Regions from separate parts of the Polaromonas sp. P1_F1 genome, predicted to be linked through region 1. Evidence: predicted binding sites of a transcription regulator. Region 1 holds the regulator's gene; the other holds the start of a gene.
What was found. The regulator NrdR, encoded in region 1, represses ribonucleotide reductase genes. The targets are predictions, from matches to a motif close to CACNANATNTNGTG.
Positions count from the first base shown of each region.

Region 2: a site for NrdR is predicted at 4,553-4,566, ahead of AC1DZE_RS02985 (ribonucleoside-diphosphate reductase subunit alpha). Genes of this name have one in related genera too.

Region 1 is NZ_JBFUBJ010000002.1:112,109-119,283, reverse strand. Features, by position in the region: gene AC1DZE_RS06750 (lytic transglycosylase domain-containing protein) at 1-233, shown strand, start outside; ZMP/ZTP riboswitch at 372-501, shown strand; gene glyA (serine hydroxymethyltransferase) at 538-1,782, shown strand; gene nrdR (transcriptional regulator NrdR) at 1,883-2,332, shown strand; gene AC1DZE_RS06735 (GspH/FimT family pseudopilin) at 2,253-3,065, shown strand; gene pilV (type IV pilus modification protein PilV) at 3,056-3,661, shown strand; gene AC1DZE_RS06725 (PilW family protein) at 3,658-4,656, shown strand; gene AC1DZE_RS06720 (pilus assembly PilX family protein) at 4,656-5,348, shown strand; gene AC1DZE_RS06715 (pilus assembly protein) at 5,358-7,175, shown strand, end outside.
Region 2 is NZ_JBFUBJ010000001.1:606,682-613,856, reverse strand. Features, by position in the region: gene AC1DZE_RS02990 (ribonucleotide-diphosphate reductase subunit beta) at 117-1,340, opposite strand; gene AC1DZE_RS02985 (ribonucleoside-diphosphate reductase subunit alpha) at 1,472-4,381, opposite strand; gene ampD (1,6-anhydro-N-acetylmuramyl-L-alanine amidase AmpD) at 4,824-5,423, opposite strand; gene AC1DZE_RS02975 (sigma-54-dependent transcriptional regulator) at 5,410-6,858, opposite strand; gene AC1DZE_RS02970 (two-component system sensor histidine kinase NtrB) at 6,864-7,175, opposite strand, start outside.

The DNA.
Region 1 (7,175 bases):
AATACTATGTAGGCGCAGCCAACATGGACGACGACGGCGGTTACGCCGGCAAGGTGATGGGCGAACATGCCCGCCTGCTGGCCGTGGTGGCGTCTGCCTCCAAGCGCGGTGCGCCCTCGCCTTTCTTCACCACACCCGGTGGCTCGTCGCGCCCGGTGCCGGCCTCCCTGCCGGCCACGCCCGAAGCTGAAGGCAAGACGCCTGACAAGGTGGCGTTGCTGAACCAGTCCTGATTCGGGCGACTTGGGGGTCTTTTCACCCCATGCACTGCAAAAAAAGCCGGGCCGCCTACAGCGCTCCGGCTTTTTGCTTTTCGGGGTGCAGGTGAAGAAGCCCGGAAGCGGCAGGTTTTGGGCGCGCTCAGTTACACTAGCGAGGTGCGCGACTGGCGATAGGCTCAAGGTTTTCGCAACCATTGGAGCTGACGTGGGACACCACTGGGAAGCGCACCGCTGAAAGCCGTTGGGCCGAAGCGTTCAGCCGTTCGCCTGGGCAGCCCTTGTTTCAATAGCAGGGACCACGTCTTTAAGGACTGCCATGTACCACCGCAACATCCTGGTTGAACAAACCGACCCTGAAATCTTCGCCGCCATCCAGGCTGAAAATGCCCGGCAAGAACACCACATCGAGCTGATTGCCAGCGAAAACTACGCCTCGCCCGCCGTCATGGCCGCGCAGGGCTCGCAGCTCACCAACAAATACGCTGAAGGCTACCCCGGCCGCCGCTACTACGGCGGCTGCGAACACGTCGACGTGGCCGAGCAGCTCGCCATCGACCGCATCAAAACCATCTTCGGTGCCGAGGCCGCCAACGTGCAGCCGCATTGCGGCGCATCGGCCAACGAGGCCGTGTTCCTGGCTTTCCTCAAGCCCGGCGACACCATCATGGGCATGAGCCTGGCCGAAGGCGGCCACCTGACGCACGGCATGGCCCTGAATATGAGCGGCAAGTGGTTCAACGTCGTCTCCTACGGCCTCAATGACAAGGAAGAGATTGACTACGACGCGATGGAGCGCAAGGCCCACGAGGCCAAACCCAAGCTGATCATCGCCGGCGCCTCGGCCTACAGCCTGCGCATCGATTTCGAGCGTTTCGCCAAGGTGGCCAAGGCCGTTGGCGCGATCTTCATGGTCGACATCGCCCACTACGCCGGCCTGGTGGCTGCGGGCGTGTACCCCAACCCGGTGCCGCACGCCGACATCGTCACGTCGACCACACACAAGAGCCTGCGCGGCCCGCGTGGCGGCATCATCCTGATGAAGGCCGAACACGAAAAAGCCATCAACAGCGCCATCTTCCCCGGCCTGCAGGGCGGCCCGCTGATGCATGTGATTGCCGCCAAGGCCGTGGCCTTCAAGGAAGCCATGGCGCCCGAGTTCAAGGCTTACCAGCAGCAGGTCGTGAAGAACGCGCAGATCGTGGCCGACACCCTGACCCAGCGCGGCCTGCGCATCGTCAGCGGCCGCACCGAGAGCCACGTCATGCTGGTCGACCTGCGCGCCAAGGGCATCACCGGCAAGGAAGCCGAAGCCGTGCTGGGCAGCGCCCACATGACGATCAACAAGAACGCCATCCCGAACGACCCCGAAAAACCGATGGTCACCAGCGGCGTGCGCATCGGCACCCCGGCCATGACGACCCGCGGCTTCAAGGACGAAGAAGCCCGCGCCACGGCCAACCTGATCGCCGACGTGCTCGACAACCCGCGCGACGCGGCCAACATCGAAGCGGTCCGTGCCAAGGTCCACGCCCTGACCAGCCGCTTCCCGGTCTACCGCTGATCATGACGGACAGTGCGGACACTATGATTTTGATAGCTGCCCGCGCATGTCCTGATTGGGCTAGAGGCCGATTTACACCTTCAGATTCGGGCTACCTCTCATGAAATGCCCTTTTTGCGGCCACCTTGAAACCCAGGTCGTGGAGACGCGCGTGGGCGAAGATGCCGAATTCATACGCCGCCGCCGCCAGTGCGGCGCATGTGAAAAGCGCTTCACAACCTATGAGCGGCCCGATGTCACCTTCCCGTCCATCGTCAAGAAGGACGGCAGGCGCATCGAGTACAAGCGCAGCAAAGTCCTGGCGTCCCTGAACCTCGCGCTGCGCAAGCGGCCCGTCAGCACCGAGCAGGTCGACTCGGCGGTTGAACGCATCGAGGAAAAGCTCCTGAGCCTGGGGCTGCGGGAAGTGCCGTCCAACCGCATCGGCGAGCTCGTCATGCGTGAGCTCCGCAAGCTCGACAAGGTGGCCTATGTCCGCTTTGCGAGCGTTTACCGCAGCTTCGAGGATATTGACGAATTCAAGACCCTGGTGGACGAGGTCAGGCGGTAGAAATCGCTCCGGGTACGGCAAAAACCCTACCCGCCACCAGATTAATGGTAGTCGGAGCCCGACAGCCGGAGCCTCGCCCGTCAACGGCGGTTCCTATACTCACGACATGCGAATGACCGTGTGCTCAACAACCTTACGCCGCCCCACCAAAGCGGCTCCGCGCGCTTGCGACGCAGGCTTCACCATCATCGAAATCATGGTGACAGTTGCTGTTTTAGCCATGATTTTGGCCATAGGACTGCCTAATTTGAGGGAGTTCATGGTTCGAAACCAGGCAGGCGCCATTACGGCTGAATTTTCCAATGACGTCTCGCGTGCGAGGATTGAAGCGATCAGCAGAAACAATTGCGTCACCATCTGCATGTCGAGCAATACCTCCAATGCCCTTACCGGGGGCACCCCCACATGCGCAACGGCGGGGAGCAACTGGCAAGCCGGCTGGATAGTTTTTTCCAATCCCAGTTGCAGCGCCACACAAAACGACCCGACAACGGTCGGCTCGACACTGATTTCAGTGCGCCAGCCTGGCGTCGACAGCTTTGACCTGTCAGATAGTGCTTCTTTGAAGCGCCTAACGTTCGATTCTCGAGGGCTTGCATCCATTGCCCAGTCCAACTTCTCGCTTTCATACATCCTCGAAAGCAACACCAGTCCTCACTACCGCTCTATTTGCATCACTTCAGCAGGCCGGGTAAGTGTCAAAAAATACGGAGGAGTCAGCGCATGTCCATGAGTCGCCAGCGAGGTGCAGGCCTGATCGAGGCCTTGATCGCCATGCTTATTCTTTCCATCGGTGTGCTCGGCATGGTCGGCATGCAGACGGCTTCGCTCAAGTACGAGCAAACCGGATGGGTGCGATCGGCGCTGTCGTCCAGCATCAGCAGCTTTGCGGATCGCATCAGGGCAAATGCCAGTGCGGACGCAACCGCTTATAACTTCTCCCGCACCTACGCCGCTGAACGTACATCCATTGATGGAACCCCGACCTACCTGAACCCGGCCAAAGATTGCAACACCGCAACCTGTACCCCGACCGAGCTGGCGGCCTATGACATCACTATCTGGCGTCTTGACCTGAACAACCAGCTGCCGGGCGCGGTGGGCATCGTAACGCCCACCGGAACCAAAGGCGTGGACTTGCGCTTCCTGGTGACCGTTGCCTGGTATAGCAAAGACAACCTGGACGGTACAGGTACAACACTGCGTTCACCCGACATATGCACGGCGACCACCACAGGAATCGCCGCAAGAAACTGCTGCCCCACTGCACTGGGAACGGCTACCGCCCTGGCCGGCGTTCAATGCGCCAATCTTGAGATGATTCCATGAAGACACTTCACATCGGAATGGCGCAGCCGCGCTACCGCCAACGCGGTTTGACACTGATCGAGCTGCTGGTCAGTCTGGTCATCGGCCTGGTCCTCGCCCTCGCGGCAGCGGCGGCATATCTGGGCACCCGCTCGGCCGCTACAGCCTCAGCCAATATGGCGATGCTCAATGAGACCGGCAAGCTTGCACTGGACATGATTGGCCGCGACCTTCAGATGGCGGGTTTCTACCCCATGATCATGTCCACCACCTCCGCGGCCTCAGGTAATTTGGGGGGATTCACCAATACCAAATACTCAACCGCCGTGGCCTATAACCAGGGGCTGTTTGGGTGCGACGGCGCGGTGTTCAATCCCACAACCAGGGCTTGCGGCAGCACGGTAGCCACTGCGCCAGATTCGGTTGTGATCAACTATTTCACCATGCCAGAGCTGGATGCATCGACCTTTGGGAGTGGGTTCGACTGCCTGAGGCAATCTGTTGACCTTGATCCCAACAATGCGGCGCAGATTGCCGATGGACGGCCGCGCTACGTATCCAACCGTTTTGGCCTGGTCGCTACCAGCTATACGGCCCAGGGCGTCGGCGGTACCACCCGGACAGTGAATACCAAGAGCCTCGGATGCAACGGCAATGGAAAAAACCCGGAAGACACCATTTATCAACCGATTTTTGAAGGCATTGAAGACATGGTGATCCGATATGGGGTGGCCGGGACAGCTGGGACGTCTCCGGAGACCTACCATACCGCTGCCGAAGTGACTGCATTGCCCGATGTCGCGGGCTTCACATCATGGCAGCGCGTAACCGCCATCAGGGTGTGTTTGCTGACCCGTACGCCGGAAAACTCGCGCACCCAGGACAAGGCAGGCTCCTTGCGCAGCTATGCCAACTGCCGGGGCGCCAACATCACCTACGCGGCCACCGACCGGACTATTTACAAGAAATACGAGCGCGTATTTGCCATTCGAAATAACTTGACAGGTATTTACTGATGCGAGCCGGCATGCCAATCACTACAGCGCGCCTCGAAAGAGGAGTGTCCCTCCCTATAGTCTTGATGTTCCTGCTGGTCATCACGATTCTCGGGACCATCGGGATGCGACGCGCAACCACGGGTGAAACGCTCTCGAGAAACCAACTCGACTACGAAGTCGCCCGCCAGGCCACAGAAGCCGCACTACGCGACGCAGAGCGCGACTTGAAATTGGCAGGCCCTCTGCGTCCCAATGCCTTGTGTGCGCGCGACGACGACAGGCCCATAAAAGAAAAAACCATGGGGCCCTACTTCGACCCAAGCTGCCCCAGAGGGCAGTGCCGGAACCCACTGGACTATTACTACACGAGCAACTACACCACCGTCACCAACCCTGAACCCTGGTGGCCGACCATCAACGGGAAAAAAGGGCTGTGGGAAGGTCCGCCTGCCACGCCCAGCGCAAAACCAAGCGACGCGGCAGGTGCAGGCACCAATTGCACCTTCACCGGTGCGGTACCCCTGGGCACCTTTACCGGTGTTGCCAGATTTGCCGGTGTGGCAAGGCAGCCTGAATACCTGATGGAATATTTCAAAGGTTCTGCAGGCGATGACATCGTCATTCGCATCTCTGCCCGTGGTTTCGGGGCAGACATCAACACTGAAGTTGTAATGCAAACCTATTACCGTCCTTTTCTCCCAAGCAATTAAGGAAAATCCGTGAAAAAAATTATCACCATTGCCGGATTTTTGTTTGCGGCGCTCACTTCGCAAGGGGTGGCATTTGCACAGGCACTGACCCCGGCCATTCCGCCGAACATCGTGACCTCGTCGCCGAGGCCCATGATCATGCTGAACATGTCGAAAGACCATCAGCTTTTTTACCGGGCGTACGACGAGTTCTCGGATCTTGACGGCGACGGAATTCCCGAAACAACTTACAAGCACAGCTTTAACTACTACGGGTATTTCGATTCCTATAAATGCTATAGCTACAGCGGCACGACAAACCGCTTTGCCCCCGTTAGCACCAACACGGACAAATATTGCACGGGCAACTGGAGCGGCAACTTCCTGAACTGGGCCACCATGACCCGCATGGACGTGGTGCGCAAGGTGCTGTACGGCGGCCTGCGTTCCACCGACACCAATGCACTGACCATTCTGGAGCGTACCAGCCTGCCGACAGATGCCCATTCATTCGCCAAGTATTACAAGGGCGACGATCTGGATCAACTCACCCCTTTTACCGCCAGCCAGCTTGCGGCTTCGAGCGTCATCAGCAACGACAACACCAATAATGCGCGACGCCTTATTGAGTTTACGTTCAATTCCAACAAGGCTCACAAGAACAATCCCGGCACCGCGCCGGCCGCAGCTATTGCCACCACTTGCCAAACTCTGGTTGAAACTTACTATGGCGGCGCAACCAATGCCCCCCCTCAGTACAACTGCGTGACGCATTCCGTCGCCCAGGCCACCACATTCAATGTCGAGGTCGGCGACCAGATCAGGGCAGTGAACACGCCCACGCCAACCCAATACATGGAAGGTGTTGCAGTGGCCGTCGACCCTGCCTGGATCACCATGGTGGTCACGCCAACGGGTTATGTCGGTGCCACCGCCGGAACACCGACACTGACCATCAAGCAATGGACCATACAGAATCTGACCCAGACCTCAGCCACCATCTGCAACACCACGCTGGGTGACAACCTGACCGCCAACTCGCCGTTCAATACCAACACAACAGGCAACGGCGATTCACACACCAACGCCAACCCGCCCTTGATGCGAATCGCCAAGGGCGACTACCAGCTCTGGAATGCCAATGAGCGGTGGCAGTGCCATTGGAGTGGAGAAAAATCCGCCTCCAACGGCAATAACGTAGGCGTTACGGGACTGGGCTCCGGCTCCAGCAATCCCACAAAGGGCACCCAGGGGGTCGTCATTGGCGCCACTGGCCCTGACTTTATCGTGCGGGTCGAGGTTTGCGCATCGGCGCTGCTGGGTACAGAAAATTGCAGGCAATATCCGTCCGCGAATTTCAAGCCAATCGGCTTGTTGCATGAGTACGGGGAAGGCAACCTTGCCGAATTCGGGCTGATGACCGGCTCCTTTGCCAAAAATATCAGCGGCGGCGTCCTTCGAAGTAATTTGCAGTCGTTCCAAAATGAAGTGAACTACACCACCGATGGCACGTATACCTCCGCGCAGGGCATCGTTTACACCATCAACAAGCTGCGCGTTTACGGATATCGCTATAGCGACGGCACCTACATTGGTGACGGCAACTGTACTTTCCAGCTGACCTCGCTAACGGACAACCAGTGCACCAGCTGGGGCAACCCCATGGGTGAGATGTTCACCGAAACGCTGCGCTATCTTGGCGGCCTGTCGCCAAGCGGCACTTATGACTACACACAAACCGGCTCGAAAGATGCCGCCATGGGCCTGCCCAAACCGGCATGGGTTGACCCGGTGAACCGGGCTAATGCCGCCGCCAAAACAGCGGCCGATGCCATTTTCGGCCAGGGC
Region 2 (7,175 bases), on a different contig from region 1:
CGGTCCCAGCGCCGCGAACACAGGAGCAAAGCCCAACGCGCACTCTTCGGTGCTGTCACTGGTCATTGCAATTCTTGAAATCATTGTTCGCTTGTCTCGCGTATTTTTCTGGTCAATCAATCCCAGGAAAGGGCACCACCGGACTGGTACTCGATCACACGGGTTTCAAAGAAGTTACGCTCTTTTTTCAGGTCGATCATTTCGCTCATCCATGGGAACGGATTCTCCTCGTTGGGGAAGAGAGTTTCAAGTCCGATCTGCGTGGCACGGCGATTGGCAATGTAGCGGAGGTAGCCTTTGAACATGGACGCATTGAGGCCGAGCACGCCGCGCGGCATGGTGTCTTCGGCGTAGCGGTACTCCAGTTCGACGGCTTTCATGAACAATGCCTTGATCTCGGCCTTGAACTCTGCGGTCCAGAGATGGGGGTTTTCCAGCTTGAGCTGGTTGATCAGGTCGATGCCGAAGTTGCAGTGCATGGACTCGTCGCGCAGGATGTACTGGTACTGCTCGGCGGCGCCGGTCATCTTGTTCTGGCGACCCAGGGCAAGAATCTGCGTGAAGCCCACGTAGAAGAACAGGCCTTCCATCAGGCAGGCAAACACGATCAGCGACTTGAGCAGGGTCTGGTCAGCTTCGGTAGTGCCGGTCTTGAAGTGAGGGTCGGAAATCACTTCAATGAAAGGAATCAGGAACTGGTCCTTGTCCTTGATCGATTGCACTTCGTTATAGGCGTTGAAGATTTCGGCTTCGTCCAGGCCCAGCGATTCAGTGATGTACTGGTAGGCATGGGTGTGGATGGCCTCTTCAAAAGCCTGGCGCAGCAGGAACTGGCGGCATTCGGGTGCCGTGATATGGCGGTAAGTGCCCAGCACGATGTTGTTGGCAGCCAGCGAGTCGGCGGTCACGAAGAAACCCAGGTTGCGCTTGACCAGACGGCGTTCGTCTTCGGTCAGGCCGTTCGGGTCTTTCCAGAGCGCGATGTCGCGCGTCATATTTACTTCCTGCGGCATCCAGTGGTTGGCGCAGGTGGCGAGATATTTTTCCCAGGCCCACTTGTATTTGAACGGCACCAGCTGGTTGACGTCGGTCTGGCCATTGATGATGCGTTTGTCGGAGGCCTTGACGCGTTGTGCCTTGGCGGGTGCGGCGGCAGACGTAGAAGGTGCTGCAGCTTGCACAGGTGCGAACGCGCCGTCGTTGAGCATGCGCACTTGCGCCTGGGGCTGCTCGGCAGTGTTCAAAGAAAGAGGCGGAAGTTCCATCGAGCGGCCTTCAGGCAAGCCGCTGTTGTGAGATGTTTGCAAAGATGGTTTGACTTCTTCGTCCCAGGTCAACATAGAGGTTTCCAATACTTTGGGATTATGAAAGCAGCGATACAAAATGAAAAGTGTTCATTCACATCGCTACAAAATTGTGTTGCTCAATTACATCGAATCGTGCGATGAAGCTCAGCGCACGATTCGGTTTTTTATTGGCAGGCCTCGCAACCTGGGTCATCGATTGCACAGAATTTGATGTCGGTCGCGGGCGATGCACTCATCTGCGCCTGCGCTGCGGCGGCTGCCGCTTCGAGCGCGCTCATGCCGCCGCCTGCCGTCGCGGTACCCGATGACACCGAGTTCATCTTGCCTGCGGTCACGGTCGACTTCTCGGCGTGCGTCGCGCTTTGCGTGCGCAGGTAGTAAGTCGTCTTGAGGCCGCGCAGCCAGGCCAGCTTGTAGGTGTCGTCGAGTTTTTTGCCCGAGGCGCCTGCCATGTAGATATTGAGCGACTGCGCCTGGTCAATCCATTTCTGGCGGCGCGCTGCGGCTTCCACAATCCAGGAGGTCTCGATCTCAAACGCCGTGGCGTAGAGGGCTTTGACGTCTTGCGGGACGCGGTCGATGGGGCGCAGGGAGCCGTCGAAGTGCTTCAGATCCACCACCATCACGTCATCCCACAGGCCCAAGCGCTTCAGGTCTCGGACCAGGTAATGGTTGATGACGGTGAATTCACCCGACAGGTTGGACTTGACCGACAGGTTGCCAAAGCAGGGTTCGATACAAGCATCCACCCCAATGATGTTGGAGATGGTGGCTGTGGGCGCAATGGCCACGCAGTTGGAATTGCGCATGCCGTCTTTGGCAATCTTCTTGCGCAAAGCGTCCCAGTCAAGGCTGGCGGAGCGGTCGACTTCCACATAGCCGCCGCGCTGCTCGGCCAGCATGTCCAGCGTATCCAGCGGCAGGATGCCCTTGTCCCATAGCGAGCCTTTGTACGTGGCATATTTACCGCGCTCTTTGGCCAGTTCGGTCGATGCCCAGTAAGCGTGGTAGCAGACAGCCTCCATGGATTTGTCGGCGAACTCGACAGCTTCCTGGGAAGCGTAAGGCACGCGCAGCTCGTACAGGCAGTCCTGGAAACCCATGATGCCCAGGCCCACAGGGCGGTGGCGCATGTTGGAATCGCGGGCCTTCTTGACGGCGTAATAGTTGATGTCGATCACGTTGTCCAGCATGCGCATGGCCGTGGTGATGGTCTTTTTAAGCTTCTCGTGGTCGACTGCGCCGTCCTTCAGATGCTGGACGAGGTTGACCGAGCCCAGGTTGCAGACGGCGGTTTCGGTGTCGCTGGTGTTGAGCGTGATCTCGGTGCACAGGTTGGACGAGTGCACGACGCCGGTGTGTTGCTGCGGCGAGCGCACATTGCAGGCATCCTTGAACGTGATCCAGGGGTGGCCGGTTTCAAACAGCATCGACAGCATCTTGCGCCACATGTCGGTGGCCTGCAGCTTGCGGGATGGCTTGATTTCGCCGCGCTCGGCCTTGGCTTCGTAGGCGGTGTAGATTTTCTCGAAGTCCTTGCCGAACTTGTCGTGCAGGTCGGGTGTGTCCGACGGTGAGAACAGCGTCCAGGTGCCTTTTTCCATCACGCGGCGCATGAAGAGGTCGGGAATCCAGTTGGCGGTGTTCATGTCGTGCGTACGGCGGCGATCGTCACCGGTGTTCTTGCGCAGTTCCAGGAACTCTTCAATATCCAGGTGCCAGGTTTCCAGGTAGGCGCAGACGGCGCCTTTGCGCTTGCCGCCCTGGTTGACCGCCACGGCGGTGTCGTTGACGACTTTGAGGAAAGGCACGACGCCTTGCGATTCGCCGTTGGTGCCCTTGATATGGGCGCCCAGGGCGCGCACAGGCGTCCAGTCATTGCCCAAGCCGCCGGCAAATTTGGACAGCAGCGCGTTTTCCTTGATGGCGTCGTAGATGCCGCCCAAGTCGTCGGCGACGGTCGTCAGATAGCACGACGACAGCTGCGAGCGCAGCGTGCCGGCATTGAACAGGGTGGGCGTGCTCGACATGAAGTCGAAGGACGACAGGATTTCGTAGAACTCGATCGCGCGTTCTTCGCGGTTGATCTCGTTGAGCGACAGGCCCATGGCCACGCGCATGAAGAAAGCCTGTGGTAGCTCGATGCGCTGTTTGCGCACGTGCAGGAAGTAGCGGTCAAACAGGGTTTGCAGGCCGAGGTAGTCAAATTTCAGGTCGCGTTCGGGCTTGAGCGCGGCGCCCAGGCGGGCCAGGTCGAACTGCTGGAGCTTTTCGTCGAGCAGCTCGTTTTGTACGCCCTTGGCGATGAACTGCGGGAAATACTCGGCGTAGCGAATCGCCATGTCTTCCTGACTGACTTCTTCACCCAGCACCTCGCGGCGGATGGTGTGCATCAGCAGGCGTGCGGTGGCGTAGGTGTAGTCAGGGTCTTTCTCGATCAGGGTGCGCGCTGCCAGGATGGACGCCTTGTAGACTTCATCAATGGGCACACCGTCATAGAGGTTGCGCATGGTCTCGGCAACGATGGGGTCGGGCTTGATATCTGCGCCCAGGTTGGCGCAAGACGCTTCAATCAGAGCCTGCAGGTTGCGGATGTCCAGCGCGACGCGGTTGCCGCGGTCGGTCACATGGATCAGGGGCGCCGCAGGTGCCTGGGTTTGCGGCTGGCGTGCACGCTCTTGCGTGCGCTTCTCGCGGTACAGCACGTAAGCGCGGGCGATTTCATGGTGGCCGCCGCGCATCAGGCCCAGCTCGACCTGATCCTGAACGTCTTCTATATGAAAGGTTCCGCCGCCTGGGCGCGAACGCATCAGGGCGCGGATGACCGCCTGGGTCAGGCCGTCAACGGTTTCGCGGACGCTGGCCGAAGCCGCACCCTGCGTGCCATGCACGGCCAGGAAAGCCTTCATCATGGCCACGGCGATCTTGTTGGGTTCGAACGGCACCACGCCGCCATTGCGGCGGATGATCTGGTAATGGGCGAGCGGGTTGCTTTGCGCGTTGGTATCGCCGGTTGCTGGGTTGCTTGCCAGAACGCTCGACGTGACGGGCACCGCGTGTTGTGCAGTTTGCATGACTTCCTCTTTGCTTTGTTTTATGGGTGGTTTGATGTGCTGTTCGGGGTCTCTGGATATATTGAGGTATTGCACAGGCCTATCAACCTGCTCCTTCATTTCCTGACCCGAATTACATCAAACTGAATTAGGGCTTAGACACTATACCTAGGGTATGGAGGGAATACAAGCCACTACAGGTAGTGTATCGCTGACTAAATGCACCGTTACGTTTTGTGGCTTTTTAGGCCCCATTCCAGACGCCTCGATCAGGGCTTGATGGTGGCTCGTTCAACTTCGCTGAAAGCCTGATGCCATCAGGCTTGCGAAGCTGATGCAGCGTTGTGGCGCGGCTTTTCGCGGGCTTGGATTGAGAGCGCCGGTCACTGCTGGCGCGGTAAAAATAACCGGAAATTTCCACAGCAAGACGCACCGCAATGGTGAGTGCGTGCAGGTGCACCAGTCACATGATTTCGGGAAAACACCTAGCCGGTGACGACAGCGAGTTTTGCAGCAGAGGCCAGTTGAAGCCAAGGCCCGGGTCCTGCTTGCGGCCGGGTGCAATGTGCTCGTGCCCGGCGATGTGCTCAATGGGATAGCGCTGCAGAAGCGAGGCGCACAGCCCGGTCAGGGTTTCATACTGGGATGCTTCAAAGGTATCTCCCTCAAGGCCTTCCAGTTCGATGCCGATGGAATCGTCGTTGCAGTTGGTGCGTCCGCGGTAGCTGGATTCCCCGGCATGCCAGGCGCGGTCGTCACAGCTCACAAACTGCCACAGAGCGCCGGTTCGGGCGATGAAAAAGTGCGATGAAACCTGCAGGCCGCGAATGCCCTGAAAGTAAGCGTGTGCCTCCCAGTCGAGCTGGTTGGTGAAAAGGCGCTGGACGTTGTCATTGCCGAACTCACCTGGCGGCAGGCTGATGGAGTGGATGACGATCAGGTCGATTTGCGCGCCGGGAGGGCGTGGACCAAAGTTGGGCGAAGCCAGTGCGCGTGCGTAGCGGTACCAGCCGTTTTGCCACAAAGGCCGGGGAAGGGCATTGGGGCTTTCAGGCGGGGTCATCAGCAGGGTCAAGTCCATCGGCCAGGTCGTCATTGCCCGGCGTGGCGATATTCAGGCGTGCAATGCGGTAGCGGATCTGCCGCAGGCTCAAACCCAGCCTCGCGGCGGCGGCGGTACGATTGAAGCCGGTCTCCAGCAAAACCTTGGTCAGGATGTTTCGCTCCTGCCCGTCCAGATAATCCTGCAGGTTTTCCGGGACGGCGACGTGCTCTTCGACCGGCGCATCAAAATGCAGCATGCTTCCTTCGCCGAGCGCCACGGCCCGGTGCAGGATGTTTTCCAGCTCCCTGACATTGCCGTTAAAGGGCCTGGACTGCAGCTGCTCCATCACGGCATCTGTCAACTCGGGCATCTTGAAGCCGGACTCCTGGCAGATTCTTGACAGCAGGGCAGTGCAGAGTGCCGGCAAATCCTCCCTGCGTTCGCGCAAGGCCGGCACGGCAATTTCAATCACATTGAGCCGGTAATAAAGATCCTGGCGGAATGTCCCTTCCTGGGCTTCCGCCGCCAGGTTTTTGTGCGTTGCGCTGACGATGCGCACGTCAACGGTGTCCTCCTGCGGCGAACCCAGCGGCCTGACGGTGCGCTCCTGGATGGCGCGCAGAAGTTTGGATTGCATGGCCAGCGGCAGGTCGCCAATTTCATCGAGAAACAAGGTGCCGCCCTTGGCTGCCTGGAAGTAGCCTTGCCGGTCCTGCGCTGATCCGGTGTAAGCGCCCTTTCGTGCACCGAAGAACTCCGCTTCGAGGAGGTTTTCGGGTATGGCGCTGCAATTGACGGCTACAAAAGGCCCTGTCGCGCGGTGGCTGCAGCCGTGTACGGCGCGTGCAACCAGTTCCTTGCCGGTGCCCGATTCCCCCTGAATGAGGACCGGCGCCATGCTTCCCGCCACTTTGACGATGCGCGACTTGACGGCGCGCATGACGGCAGACTCACCCACCAGTTTTTGCAGAATCTGGGTGCCGTCCCCGCTTTTTTTCTGGGCGGAGGGGGCGGGGCCGTGTTCCGGTGCGCTTCGATCGCTTTTGGCCTGTAGTGCAGGATGCTTGGCACCCTGCACGGCGGATGCCACGACACTGCGGAATTGTTTGAGGTCGACCGGTTTCGTGAGGTAGTCAAACGCGCCGGCCTTGAGTGCTTCCACCGCATTTTCGGCCGAGCCGTGGGCTGTAATCACCACGCATCGTTCGGGCCTTTGCTGGTCTATCATGTCTCGCAGTAATTCGAGGCCAAGGCCATCTGGCAGGCGCATATCGGTGATCACAGCATCGAAGTGATGCGCCTTGAGCTGCTCCCGGGCCTGCAGCAGGTCACCGGCTGCCTCCACCCGATACCCTTCCCTGAGCAGCGTCAGTTCATACAGGGTGCGCAAATCCGGTTCATCGTCAATGACGAGGATACGTGCCTGCTGGGGAACGGGAATGGGGGTGCTCATGGTTTTCAGGTTGGCATTGTGGCAAAAGAAGCCGCGGGCAAGGTCATAGACGGACTGGAGGGCGCGAATATGACAAAAAATTCGTTTCCTTCAATGCCGCTGCGCTGCACGCGCTGGTAGCCGATCAGGGCACCATAGCGTTCGCATAATTCACGGCAAATGTACAGGCCCAGCCCGCTGGAGCGGCTTTCAGAGGAGAAAAATGGTTCGAACAGGTGTGTCTGCACGGTTTGCTCCATGGGTTGGCCATCGCTCCATACGGACAGACGGGCCTGCCCGGGCGTAACGAGCTGGGTGGAGACTTCAATGGCCTGAGA